2 regions of the Bacillus sp. CPT56D-587-MTF genome follow, and region 1 is predicted to be linked to the other one. Evidence: riboswitches for the same ligand, from Rfam matches in the RefSeq annotation. Region 1 holds a riboswitch; the other holds the start of a gene.
What was found. A riboswitch is a leader RNA that binds a small molecule or an ion and turns the genes downstream of it on or off. The one in region 1 is predicted to bind S-adenosylmethionine.
Positions count from the first base shown of each region.

Region 2: linked by a shared signal. The riboswitch ahead of metI (cystathionine gamma-synthase/O-acetylhomoserine thiolyase) and the one ahead of AC3WVZ_RS27460 (bifunctional O-acetylhomoserine aminocarboxypropyltransferase/cysteine synthase) in region 1 are both predicted to bind S-adenosylmethionine.

Region 1 covers NZ_JBYTEF010000001.1:5,283,980-5,289,898, forward strand. Annotated here, with positions in the region: gene AC3WVZ_RS27440 (FMN-dependent NADH-azoreductase) at 1-561, shown strand, start outside; gene AC3WVZ_RS27445 (transcriptional regulator YeiL) at 623-1,294, opposite strand; gene AC3WVZ_RS27450 (YjjG family noncanonical pyrimidine nucleotidase) at 1,402-2,097, shown strand; gene AC3WVZ_RS27455 (chloride channel protein) at 2,143-3,372, opposite strand; SAM riboswitch class I at 3,694-3,798, shown strand; gene AC3WVZ_RS27460 (bifunctional O-acetylhomoserine aminocarboxypropyltransferase/cysteine synthase) at 3,891-5,189, shown strand; gene metA (homoserine O-acetyltransferase MetA) at 5,173-5,919, shown strand, end outside.
Region 2 covers NZ_JBYTEF010000001.1:3,875,941-3,881,859, reverse strand. Annotated here, with positions in the region: gene AC3WVZ_RS19990 (cysteine hydrolase family protein) at 289-801, opposite strand; gene metC (cystathionine beta-lyase) at 969-2,132, opposite strand; gene metI (cystathionine gamma-synthase/O-acetylhomoserine thiolyase) at 2,129-3,241, opposite strand; SAM riboswitch class I at 3,336-3,446, opposite strand; SAM riboswitch class I at 3,650-3,759, shown strand; gene AC3WVZ_RS19975 (bifunctional homocysteine S-methyltransferase/methylenetetrahydrofolate reductase) at 3,830-5,662, shown strand; gene metH (methionine synthase) at 5,662-5,919, shown strand, end outside.

The DNA.
Region 1 (5,919 bases):
TATGAGGCATTTTTAGCAAACTATAAAGAAGCAAACCCAAATGATACAATAGTAGAACTTGATTTATATAAAGAAGAATTACCATACGTAGGCGTAGACATGATCAATGGTACATTCAAGGTAGGTAAAGGATTTGATTTAACAGAAGAAGAAGCAAAAGCAGTAGCAGTTGCTGATAAGTATTTAAATCAATTCCTAGAAGCTGATAAAGTTGTTTTCGGCTTCCCATTATGGAACTTAACGATTCCAGCAGTATTGCACACATATATTGATTATTTAAACCGTGCTGGTAAAACGTTCAAATATACGCCAGAGGGTCCAGTTGGCCTAATCGGAGATAAGAAGATTGCATTATTAAATGCACGAGGCGGCGTATATTCAGAAGGGCCAGCAGCTGAGGTAGAAATGGCTGTTAAATATGTAGCAAGTATGATGGGCTTCTTCGGCGCAACAAACATGGAAACAGTAGTTATTGAAGGGCATAACCAATTCCCAGATAAAGCAGAAGAAATCATCGCTGCAGGTCTTGAAGAAGCAGCTAAAGTAGCAAGTAAATTTTAATTAAAATTATACTCGTCACTCGAAAAAACAGCATTAACGTTTATATGTTAATGCTGTTTTTTTATATTTTTAGTTCATCAGCAAGCTTTTCTAATGTATTTCGATCTTGTATATAATATGTTCGGCCTTCTTTTCTTAAATAATTTTGTTGGCAAAACTGATTTAATACATATAAAAGATGACGGTAGCTGACATTTAAATATTCCGAGGCCTCGGTATGCTTTTCTATATAACAATTATTTTGCTCTGTTAATAAAATAAAAGCAGCTAATCGATTTTCAAAAGGATAACTATAGTTTTTTGCGTAATTTTCAGTGCGAGTAATTGTCTTTTCTCCAATAAATTTACATAAGTGCTGTAAAAACGTTGCATCTTGTAATAAAAGTTGCTGACAATCTTTAAGAGGAAGTGCCAAACACACACAATCTTCTAGTACTTCAACGGACTTAGTAATATTTTCTACCCCTATTAATCCTAATTCCCCGATAAAAGATGGTGCTTGAATAAAATTAATTAATGAAACCTTCCCGTTTTTATGACTCATATATATTTTGGCTCTCCCAGAAATTAAGTAATAGAGATAAGGGAGAGCATTTCCTTCACTACATATCATCTCTTTCGTTTGAAAAGAATGCAGCTCTACATATGGCAAGACATGAAATGAAAATAGGGTATGGAATTGATGGATTCGCATGTATTGATAAATTTCTTCCTCATTTTTGCTGATTTTCATATTTTCACCCCTATGTATAGTATGAGATATCTCCTATTATCTTTACAAGAAGGAATGATACGATTTATGTAAATTTGTTTTTGTAGAAAAGAGAGTGTGATGAATTTATGAAAAAATATAAAACATTGTTATTTGATGTAGATGATACATTACTAGACTTCCAAAAGGCTGAAAAAGTGGCTTTACGGGTACTTTTTGAAGAGAAGGGAATCCCTTTAACAGACGAGATAGAGGCTCGTTATAAAAAAATAAATAAAGGTCTTTGGGATGCTTTTGAAAAAGGTGAACTATCACGCAATGAAGTTGTAAATACACGATTCTCTCTGTTGTTTAAAGAGTATGGAGAAGAAGTAAATGGAATATTATTCAAAAATAATTATCGTAACTACTTAGAAGAAGGAAATCAACTCATGCAAGGTGCATTTGAATTTATAAATCAAATTCAAGGGGAGTATGAATTGTATATAGTGACAAATGGTGTTTCTAAGACGCAAGATAAACGTTTGCGCAATGCAGGGTTACATTCATTATTTAAAGATGTCTTTGTTTCGGAAGATACAGGTTTTCAAAAACCGATGAAAGAGTATTTTGATTATGTTTTTGAACGGATTCCTAACTTTGCACCTGAAGAAGGGCTGATTATTGGTGATTCATTAAGCGCTGATATTAAAGGTGGATATGTAGCGGGAATTGATACTTGTTGGTTTAATCCAGAAAGGAAATTAAATGATAGTGGGATTATACCGACATATGAAGTGCATAATTTTGAGGAGTTGGAAGCGTTATTGAAGCAGCATGTGTAATAAAAAAATAGGCAGTGGAGCTTTCGTCCCCACTGCCTATTTTTATTAATTTTTATTTTCGTTATGTTTTGGGAGTGGAAAGGCATTCCCGATAGCAGCTGCACCAAGCATGGGCAATAGTAAATTAAGCGGGAAAAACATAAGTAATAGTAATGTTATAGCTATTGGCTTTCGTAACGCATAGCTTGAAATTGCTGTTGTTACGATGGCAACAGATGCTACTGGATCTATAGGAAGAATAGATGCTACAGCGTATCCGATACTTGACCCAGAAAATATAATTGGGAAGATATGTCCACCTCGCCACCCTGTGTTCAAACAAACGGCAGTAATGCACAACTTTAAAATCCCTGAAAGAAGTAGTATCCAAAAAGATAAATGGCTCCATTCAACAACTAATTCTTTTAATTGATGTTCCCCTGAAAATAATGTGTACGGAAGAAAGGTTCCCGCAATTCCTAATAAAATACCACCGATAATTCCGAGTGTCAGCTTGTATTCTCTAAAAGGGTGAATTAACTTTTCTAATGTGAATTCTAACTTGAAATAAAAGAAACCAACTATAGCACCGATACTAGCAAGTGGAAGAAATGCAATCCATTCATTGAAAGAAAGTGTACCTTCCCCGAAATCAACAATAAAGGATCCACGATTATCAAGTTTACTCAGTAGTAAATAAACAGAAAAACCTGCGAAAGTAGTAGCTAAGTATACAATCGCTTTTTTTCCTTTAGAAAAAGCAGCAATTTGTTCCCCCTCATTTTCATTTGGTGCTAAATAACCGAATAATGGTGCGTTAAAAATGACACTTAAAGTAGCGCCAATTCCGATCTCGGTTAGCTCATTCATACCCTTTAAGGCAAATTTAAAGCGATCCCCTACCCATGTGCACAGTCCGCCTATAATTCCAACTAGTGCGGCTTCTGGACCAAGACTAGCACCGAAAATTAAAACAATAATCGCTGTTAAAGTAGCCCGATGGACAAAGCGATATTCGATTCGACCAGTTTTTTTATATTCAGCCATTACTTCAGGCATAAGGCGTGGGTATGTACCGAAATGTTTTTGTGATAGACCAACAAGGACCCCGCCAATTATTGTTACGCAAAGGGTGTAATAAGAGGGAAAAGAGAGAACTTCAGGCAAGTATCCCCAAATAAAGTGGATTCCAATATTTATTGTGACTAAAAATAACCAGACTGTAGCTCCTACTATAGATCCTAGAAGAATGCCATATAGAGCAAGTATGTAATGCATATCTTTTTTATTTGTCATGTTATACCTCCGTTATGTAAATCTTAGTAGGGAAAAAAGTGAAATATACTAGTGAAAAATGGATTGAATATATATAGTATCTTTTTGAGAAGATGGCCTATTCAACATATAGGCTAACTTTTGGGGAATTTGAATTTATAGGTTAAATTACTTATTTAATTTTATAGACTGATTTGAGGTTTTTAAAGGTCTTTTTTGAAATAGACTAGAATATATTTCTTTTGTTGCTTTATATGAAACTGTTAACATTTATTTTAGAACATTCAGAAAAACTGTTTGACATTAGGAAATTATTGCTATAAAATCAACGGTAATTGCATAGTCTTATCAAGAAAAGGTGGAGGGACAGGCCCGATGAAACCTTGGCAACAGCCGTATAACGGAATTGTGCCAAATCCTGCAGGTAGTAATCCTGAGAGATAAGAAAGAGCCTTTAGAGCGTGTTTTCAAACTGCTCCTTTCTTGTTTTCAGGAAAGGGGCAGTTTTTTATTTTGTATAAAAGAAAGGAGAATGAGAGATGGGAGAATCATGGGGAAAAGGAACAATTTGTGTGCAAGGTGGCTATACGCCAAAGAATGGTGAACCACGTGTTTTACCACTTTATCAAAGCACAACGTATAAATACGATACTTCGGATGATTTAGCAGCTCTATTTAACTTAGAGGCAGAAGGATATATTTATACACGTATTGGAAACCCTACTCTAGCAGCATTTGAGCAGAAATTATCAGATTTAGAAGGCGGTGTAGGAGCTGTTGCAACGGCTTCTGGGCAAGCAGCTATTATGCTCGCAGTTTTAAATATTTGTAGTAGTGGAGACCATTTACTTTGCTCTTCAACTGTTTACGGGGGAACGTTTAATTTATTTGGGGTGAGTTTACGTAAGCTTGGCATTGATGTTACGTTCTTTAATCCAAATTTAACGGCAGATGAAATCACGGCGCTTGCTAATGACAAGACGAAACTTATCTATGCAGAATCGTTAGGAAATCCAGCGATGAATGTTTTAAATTTTAAAGAATTTTCAGCTGCCGCTAAAGAATTAGAGGTACCTTTTATCGTTGATAATACATTAGCAACTCCTTATTTATGCCAGGCATTTGAACATGGGGCAAATATTATTGTTCATTCTACGACGAAGTATATCGATGGGCATGCGAGCTCTTTAGGCGGTATTGTAATTGACGGTGGAAACTTTGATTGGACAAATGGAAAGTATCCTGAGCTTGTTGAACCAGATCCAAGTTATCACGGTGTAAGTTACGTTCAAAACTTTGGTGCAGCAGCGTATATTGTGAAAGCACGTGTTCAGCTATTAAGAGATTATGGAAATTGTATGAGCCCATTCAATGCATATATTAGCAATATTGGCTTAGAAACATTGCATTTACGAATGGAACGTCATAGTGAAAATGCTCTTGCAGTTGCTAAGTGGCTTGCTAATCATGAACGTATTGAATGGGTGAATTATCCAGGCTTAGATAGTAATGAAAATTACTCATTAGCACAACAGTACTTGAAAAAAGGTGCTAGTGGTGTTTTAACTTTCGGTATTAAAGGCGGATTAGAAGCAGCAAAAGAATTTATCGCAAATGTAAAACTAGCAACTCTTGTAACGCACGTAGCTGATGCACGAACTTGCGTTATACATCCTGCTAGTACGACGCATAGACAATTAAATGCTGAAGATCAGCGTTTAGCGGGTGTTACATCTGATTTAATTCGTTTATCGGTTGGTATAGAAGATGTTTCTGATATTATTGCAGATTTGGAAGCAGCTCTAGTTGGAGGCAAAACACATGCCGATCATAATTGATAAAGATTTACCGGCTCGCAAAGTGTTGCAAAAAGAAAATATTTTTGTAATGACGAAGGAGCGGGCAGAAACACAAGATATACGTGCTTTAAAAATTGCTATATTAAATTTAATGCCGACGAAGCAAGACACAGAGGCGCAATTACTTCGCTTAATTGGAAACACACCGTTACAATTAGATGTTCATTTGCTTCATATGGAATCACATCTATCGCGTAATGTAACGCAAGAACATTTAACAAGCTTTTATAAAACGTTTCGTGATATTGAAAATGAAAAGTTTGATGGGCTCATTATTACAGGAGCGCCAGTGGAGACCCTTGCTTTTGAAGAGGTAGATTATTGGGAAGAGCTTAAACATATTATGGAGTATTCAAAAACGAATGTAACATCTACGCTCCATATTTGCTGGGGGGCACAGGCTGGCTTGTACTATCATTATGGTGTTCCAAAGTATCCCCTTAAGGAAAAAATGTTTGGTGTATTTGAACATGAAGTTTGCGAGCAACATGTGAAATTATTACAAGGATTTGATGAATTGTTTTTTGCTCCGCATTCTCGTCATACAGAAGTACGAGAGAATGATATTAGAGGAGTGAAAGAATTAACATTGTTAGCAAACTCTGAAGAAGCAGGTGTTCACCTTGTTATTGGGCCAGAAGGAAGGCAAGTGTTTGCTCTTGGACATAGCGAATATAGTTGTGAGACGTTAAAACAAGAATACGAACGA
Region 2 (5,919 bases), 1.4 Mb from region 1:
TAGCATGTTTTTGTAAAATGACATTTTTGGGTGAAAATTTCGATGCGTTTTAAAAATTGAAAGATATAGATATATTTGTAACACAATTTTATCATGATTTTCTTATTCTTTCAAATGAATATACTAAATTTTTAAAATAATATGACAAAGGAATTATAATGATATATATAGAATATAAAACAGGTTAAAAGAAAAGAAGCTGAATGTCATTCGCTTCTTTATGGTGATAATGAAATATTTGATTACGGCTGATAAATCTTAGGATGATCAAGTCATTAGTCATTTATTCTAAAATTCATCTTTTAGCAACGTTAAAAATCTGTGATTCCATATGTTCTCATAAAAATCAATTGTCTCTTTTGCGGACATAAAAGGATTATTCAACGTAGAGGTTGTTTTCTGTCCCATAAAGTTTTCGTATCCTAGTCCGTGGGCAAACTTAATCGTTGCATCCATACAGTACTCTGTTTGGGCGCCACAAAATTCAATGCGATTTACAGATAATTGATCTAAAATTTCTTTTAAGTTTGTTTTATAAAATGAATTTGCATGTGTTTTTCTTACAAAAAAATCTTGTTCTTGAACATCTAGATCGGTATGAATAGCCCAAAGTTCTTTCTCGGGTACTAAATCATCATCACAATGTTGAACAAAAAGGATTGGTTTATTTAATTTTCTATATGAAGAAATTCTTTTATTTACTTTTTTTAGTAAGTTCTGTAAATCAAATAAATGCTCCTCGCTATAACATACGCCATTTTGTAAATCGATAACGATTAAAATATCTGCACAAGTATCCATTATTTTCACCCCTTTTTATTTCTTAATATATCAATTAATCCATTATTTAGAAATAGATGATATACTTTTATTTTTTATGGACTATAAGAAAAGAAGAAATTCAAATGAATATAGCTAAACCGCATAAAAAGAAGATATGAAAACCTAATCTCATATCTTCTTTTTCTCTATGCATTTACAGGTTCTTCTACATAAGAAAGGGCATTTTCAAAATCGGATATTAAATCGTTAACATTTTCAAGACCGACTGATAACCGAAGTAATGAATTAGAGATTCCTCTTTTATCACGAGCTTCTTGCGACAGTGCTGCATGTGACATTTTTGCTGGATAAGAAAGAATTGACTCTACAGCTCCTAAACTAACTGCAAAAACAGGCAATTTTACTTTTGATAAAAATTTGCGGAGTGCATCTTCTGACTGCAAAGTAAACGATAAGACCGCTCCAGCTGATGTTGCTTGAGATTGTTGAATATCAAATCCGAGATGAGTTTGTAATCCCGGATAATAGACATTTTTTACTTTAGAGTGCTCTTGTAAATAATGTGCGATTTTATTGGCATTTTTAGCTGAATGTTCGAGGCGTACATGCAATGTTTTTAGACCGCGAAGTACGAGAGAACAATCTTGAGGTCCTAAAATAGCACCGAATGCATTTTGTAAAAATCCAAGCTTTTGAGCGAGTTCTGAATCTTTTACTACTGCTAATCCGGCAGTAACATCACTATGACCAGCAATAAATTTTGTAGCACTATGAAGAACGACATCAGCTCCAAGTTCAAGTGGTTTTTGGAATAGTGGTGTCAAAAATGTATTATCAACAAAAGTAAGAGCCCCAATAGATTTTGCGAGTTTAGAAACCTCGCGAATATCTGTCACTTTTAAAAGTGGGTTAGAAGGTGTTTCTACATAAAAGAGCTTTGTATTTGGTTTAATGTTTTGTTTTATTTCTTCTAAATTGGTCATATCAACAAATGTATGTGAAACACCGTAACGGGAGAGTACCTCAGTTATCACTCGGTAAGTGCCTCCGTACACATCTTCTGAAATGAGTACGTGATCACCTTGTGAAAGAAGGAGGAATGCAGTGGAAATCGCTGCAATGCCTGATGCAAAGGCGAATCCTTTTGTTCCGCCTTCTAATAAAGCAATGATATCTTCAAGAGCTTCACGAGTTGGATTTCCTGACCTGCTATAGTCATATTTTCCGAACGTATCTACATCAAACTGGTGAAAAGTTGATGTGTTATAAATAGGAACGTTCACAGCGCCTGTTTGCGAGTCGTGTTTATATTGGTTGTGTAGTAAGAGTGTATCTATAGAATAGCTCATATTCTTACACCTTCTTTTACGAGTTTAATTGCTTGCTTTAAGTCTTGAATTAAATCGTTACTATTTTCAATGCCAACTGAGAATCGAAGAAGACGATTGCATACGCCGTTTGCTGTTCTAATTTCTTCAGGAATATCAGCATGTGTTTGCGTTGCTGGATAAGTCATTAAACTTTCTACACCACCAAGACTTTCGGCAAATGTAATTAAGGATAAAGATTGTAAGAATGGATTAATCCAAGCTTCATCTTTAAGGCGGAATGAGATCATGCCGCCTCTTCCTGGATAAAATACATCTGTCACCCCGTCTTCATCATTTAAATACGCAACAACTGCTTTCGCATTTTCTTCATGTTGCCTCATGCGAAGCGCTAACGTTTTCATACCGCGAATTAATAACCATGAGTCAAATGGGCTTAAAACTGCACCTGATGCATTATGATAATGAGCGATTTCCTCGCAAAGTTCCTTTCCTTTTGCAACGACAAGCCCGCTTAGTACATCGTTATGTCCCCCTAAATATTTCGTTGCGCTATGAAGTACAATGTCAGCACCTTCTGTTAATGGTTGCTGTATATAAGGTGTGTAGAAAGTGTTGTCTACAATAAGGAGTAGTCCGTTCCTTTTCGCTACAGTTGCGACAGCAGCAATATCAGTAACTTGCATTAATGGATTAGTTGGAGTTTCTATGAAAATAGCCTTCGTTTCAGTTGTGATAGCTTGCTCAATTTGTTTAATAGACTGTGTATTTACGTATCTACATCGAACATTCCACTTTTTTTCATGCTCAGAAAATAATCGATACGTTCCCCCGTATAAATCTTCAGATACAATAAGTTCGTCTCCAGAGCGGAATAGAGAAAGGACGAGGAGAACAGCCGCCATCCCTGAACTACAGGCATAACCTTGTTCGCCATATTCTAAGTCTGCGATCGCCTGTTCTAAAAGACCTCGAGTTGGATTGCCAGTTCGTGAATAGTCAAAGCCAGTAGATTTACCAATTCCTTCGTGACGATAAGCGGTTGAGAAATAAACTGGTGGATTAACCGTTCCGGTTGTAGTTTCACTGCGATTTCCGATTTGTGCTAGTTTTGTTTCGATTGTTGACATATGAAAATTCCTCCTTTTTAAATTGAAACATTAAGTGAATATAAAATAAAAAAAGCCTTCTAAGAAGAAGGCTTTCGGTTTGAATAGAGTCTTCTTCTCATCTGTCAAATCTTTCACAATTTGCTGGAATTAGCACCTTATTAACAAAATGTTAATGGTTGCTGAGGCGTCACAGGGCCAGTCCCTCTACCTCTCTAGATAAGAATGTTCGTATGAAATTTTTATTATGTTTTTAACTTTACAATAAAATATAACTGAATTGCAACTTTATTTTAAATAATTTTTATTTTTCCGCAAGTGTCATTGACTTTTACTTTTGTGCATGCTAAATTTATTAAAAAATTAACAAACATTGTTAAAAGGGGAACGCATTTCCTTTTAGCTACATAAATAAAATAATAAAGACAACTCTTATTGAGAGCGGTGGAGGGAAAGGCCCTGTGAAACCCGGCAACCTTCAAACGAAATGTTTGAAACGGTGCTAATACCTGCAAAACGAATGTTTTGCATAATAAGAGGAGGAACGATTATGTCCCCCTCTTCAAAGTGAAGAGGGGGTTTTTATATTGATAGAAATGAGGGAGAGTCGTGAAATTACTAGATTTATTATCAAAAGGAATTGTAATAGGTGATGGTGCGGTTGGGACGTTATTGCATTCACATGGTTTGCAAAGTAGCTTTGAAGAATTGAATGTATCTGATCCAGACTTAATTATATCGATTCATAAACAATATGTAGCTGCTGGAGCAGATGTAATTCAAACGAATACGTATGGAGCAAATGAGGCGAAATTACGTATGTATGGTTTAGAAAATCAAGTTACAGAAATTAATAGAGCGGCAGTAAAACTGGCGAAAGCATCTGTGACAGATAAAAATGCAATTTTAGGAACAATTGGTGGTATGAAACATATCGGAGCTGTTACAACGACTGATATGGAAAGAGAGTTTATGTTACTTGAACAGGCAGGGGCTTTACTAGAAGAACAGGTTGATGGATTACTATTAGAAACTTTTTACGATGAATTTGAATTACTTCATGCCGTTAAAGTATTGCGTAAGCAAACGAATATTCCAATTGTTGCGCAATTAGCGTTACATGAAGCAGGTACGACTCAAAATGGAAATGATGTCAATGAAATATTAAAGCAACTTATAGATTACGGTGCAAATGTTGTTGGATTGAATTGTCAACTAGGGCCGCTTCATATGACGGAAGCTTTCAAAATGATATCGATTCCTCAAAATGGCTATTTATCAGCATACCCAAATGCAGGCCTCCCGAATTATGTGGATGGACGTTACGTATATGAGGGAAGCCCAGCTTATTTTGAAGCGATGACACCGAGATTTATTGAGCAAGGTATTCGGTTATTGGGTGGTTGTTGTGGTACGACTCCAGAACATATTCAAAGTATGAAGCGCGCTGTTGCGAATATTACCCCTGTAATAGAAAAAGACACGATTCAAAGGCCGAAAGTCGTTCATACGCATGAGAAACGTTCGAAGGCTCACGTCACTCTAGCAGAGAAAGCGAAAAAACAAACGACAGTTGTAGTGGAATTAGATCCACCGAAAACGTTAGATACACAGCGTTTTTTTGAAGGAGCAAGAGCGTTAAAAAGAGCGGGAGCAGATGCTATTACTCTAGCAGATAATTCATTAGCATCGCCTCGTGTTTCTAATATGGCGATGGGTGCGTTATTAACGAAGCATGATATCCCAGTATTGACGCATTTAACGTGTAGAGATCATAACGTCATTGGACTACAATCTCATTTGTTAGGTTTATCGGCGTTAGGGATGGAAGAAGTGTTAGCTTTAACTGGTGATCCAGCGCGCGTTGGTGATTTTCCCGGTGCCACTTCTGTATATGATTTATCCTCTATTGAGCTTATTAAAATGATTAAAGAAATGAACGATGGACGTTCAATTTTAGGGAAATCAATTGGACCGGCGACAAGGTTTTCTGTAGGCGGCGCATTTAATCCTCACGTGAGGCACTTAAAAGCAGCGGTTAAGCGAATGGAACGAAAAATAGATGCTGGAGCGGAGTATTTTTTAACTCAGCCAATTTACGATATCAAGTTAATTGAAGAAGTGTATGAAGCGACAAAGCATTTGGAACAACCTATTTTTATTGGAATTATGCCGTTAGTAAGTAAGCGGAATGCAGATTTTCTTCATTTTGAGGTGCCGGGTATTACTCTTCCTGAAGAAATAAGAGAGAGAATGGATGGACATGAAACGAAAGAGGCAGCAATTGAGGAAGGGATCCGCATTTCACAAGAATTGGTCGACGCAGCGATGAAATATTTTAATGGTATTTATCTTACTACACCATTTTTAAAGTATGAAATTACAGAACATCTTGTTAAATATGTAAGAGAAAAGCAAGAAGTGAAAGAAGGTATTAATTGATGAAGTGTATAGAAGAAAAATTAAAAAATAGCATTTTAATATTAGATGGTGCAATGGGGACAATGATTCAGCAAGAGGATTTAACTGCTGAAGATTTCGGAGGAGAAGAGTACGAGGGCTGTAATGAATATTTAGTGGAAACAAGACCAGACGTTATTTTAAAGATTCATAAAGCTTATATTGAAGCTGGAGCGGATATTATTGAAACAAATACATTTGGGGCAACGAATATTGTACTAAGTGATTATGATCTGTCT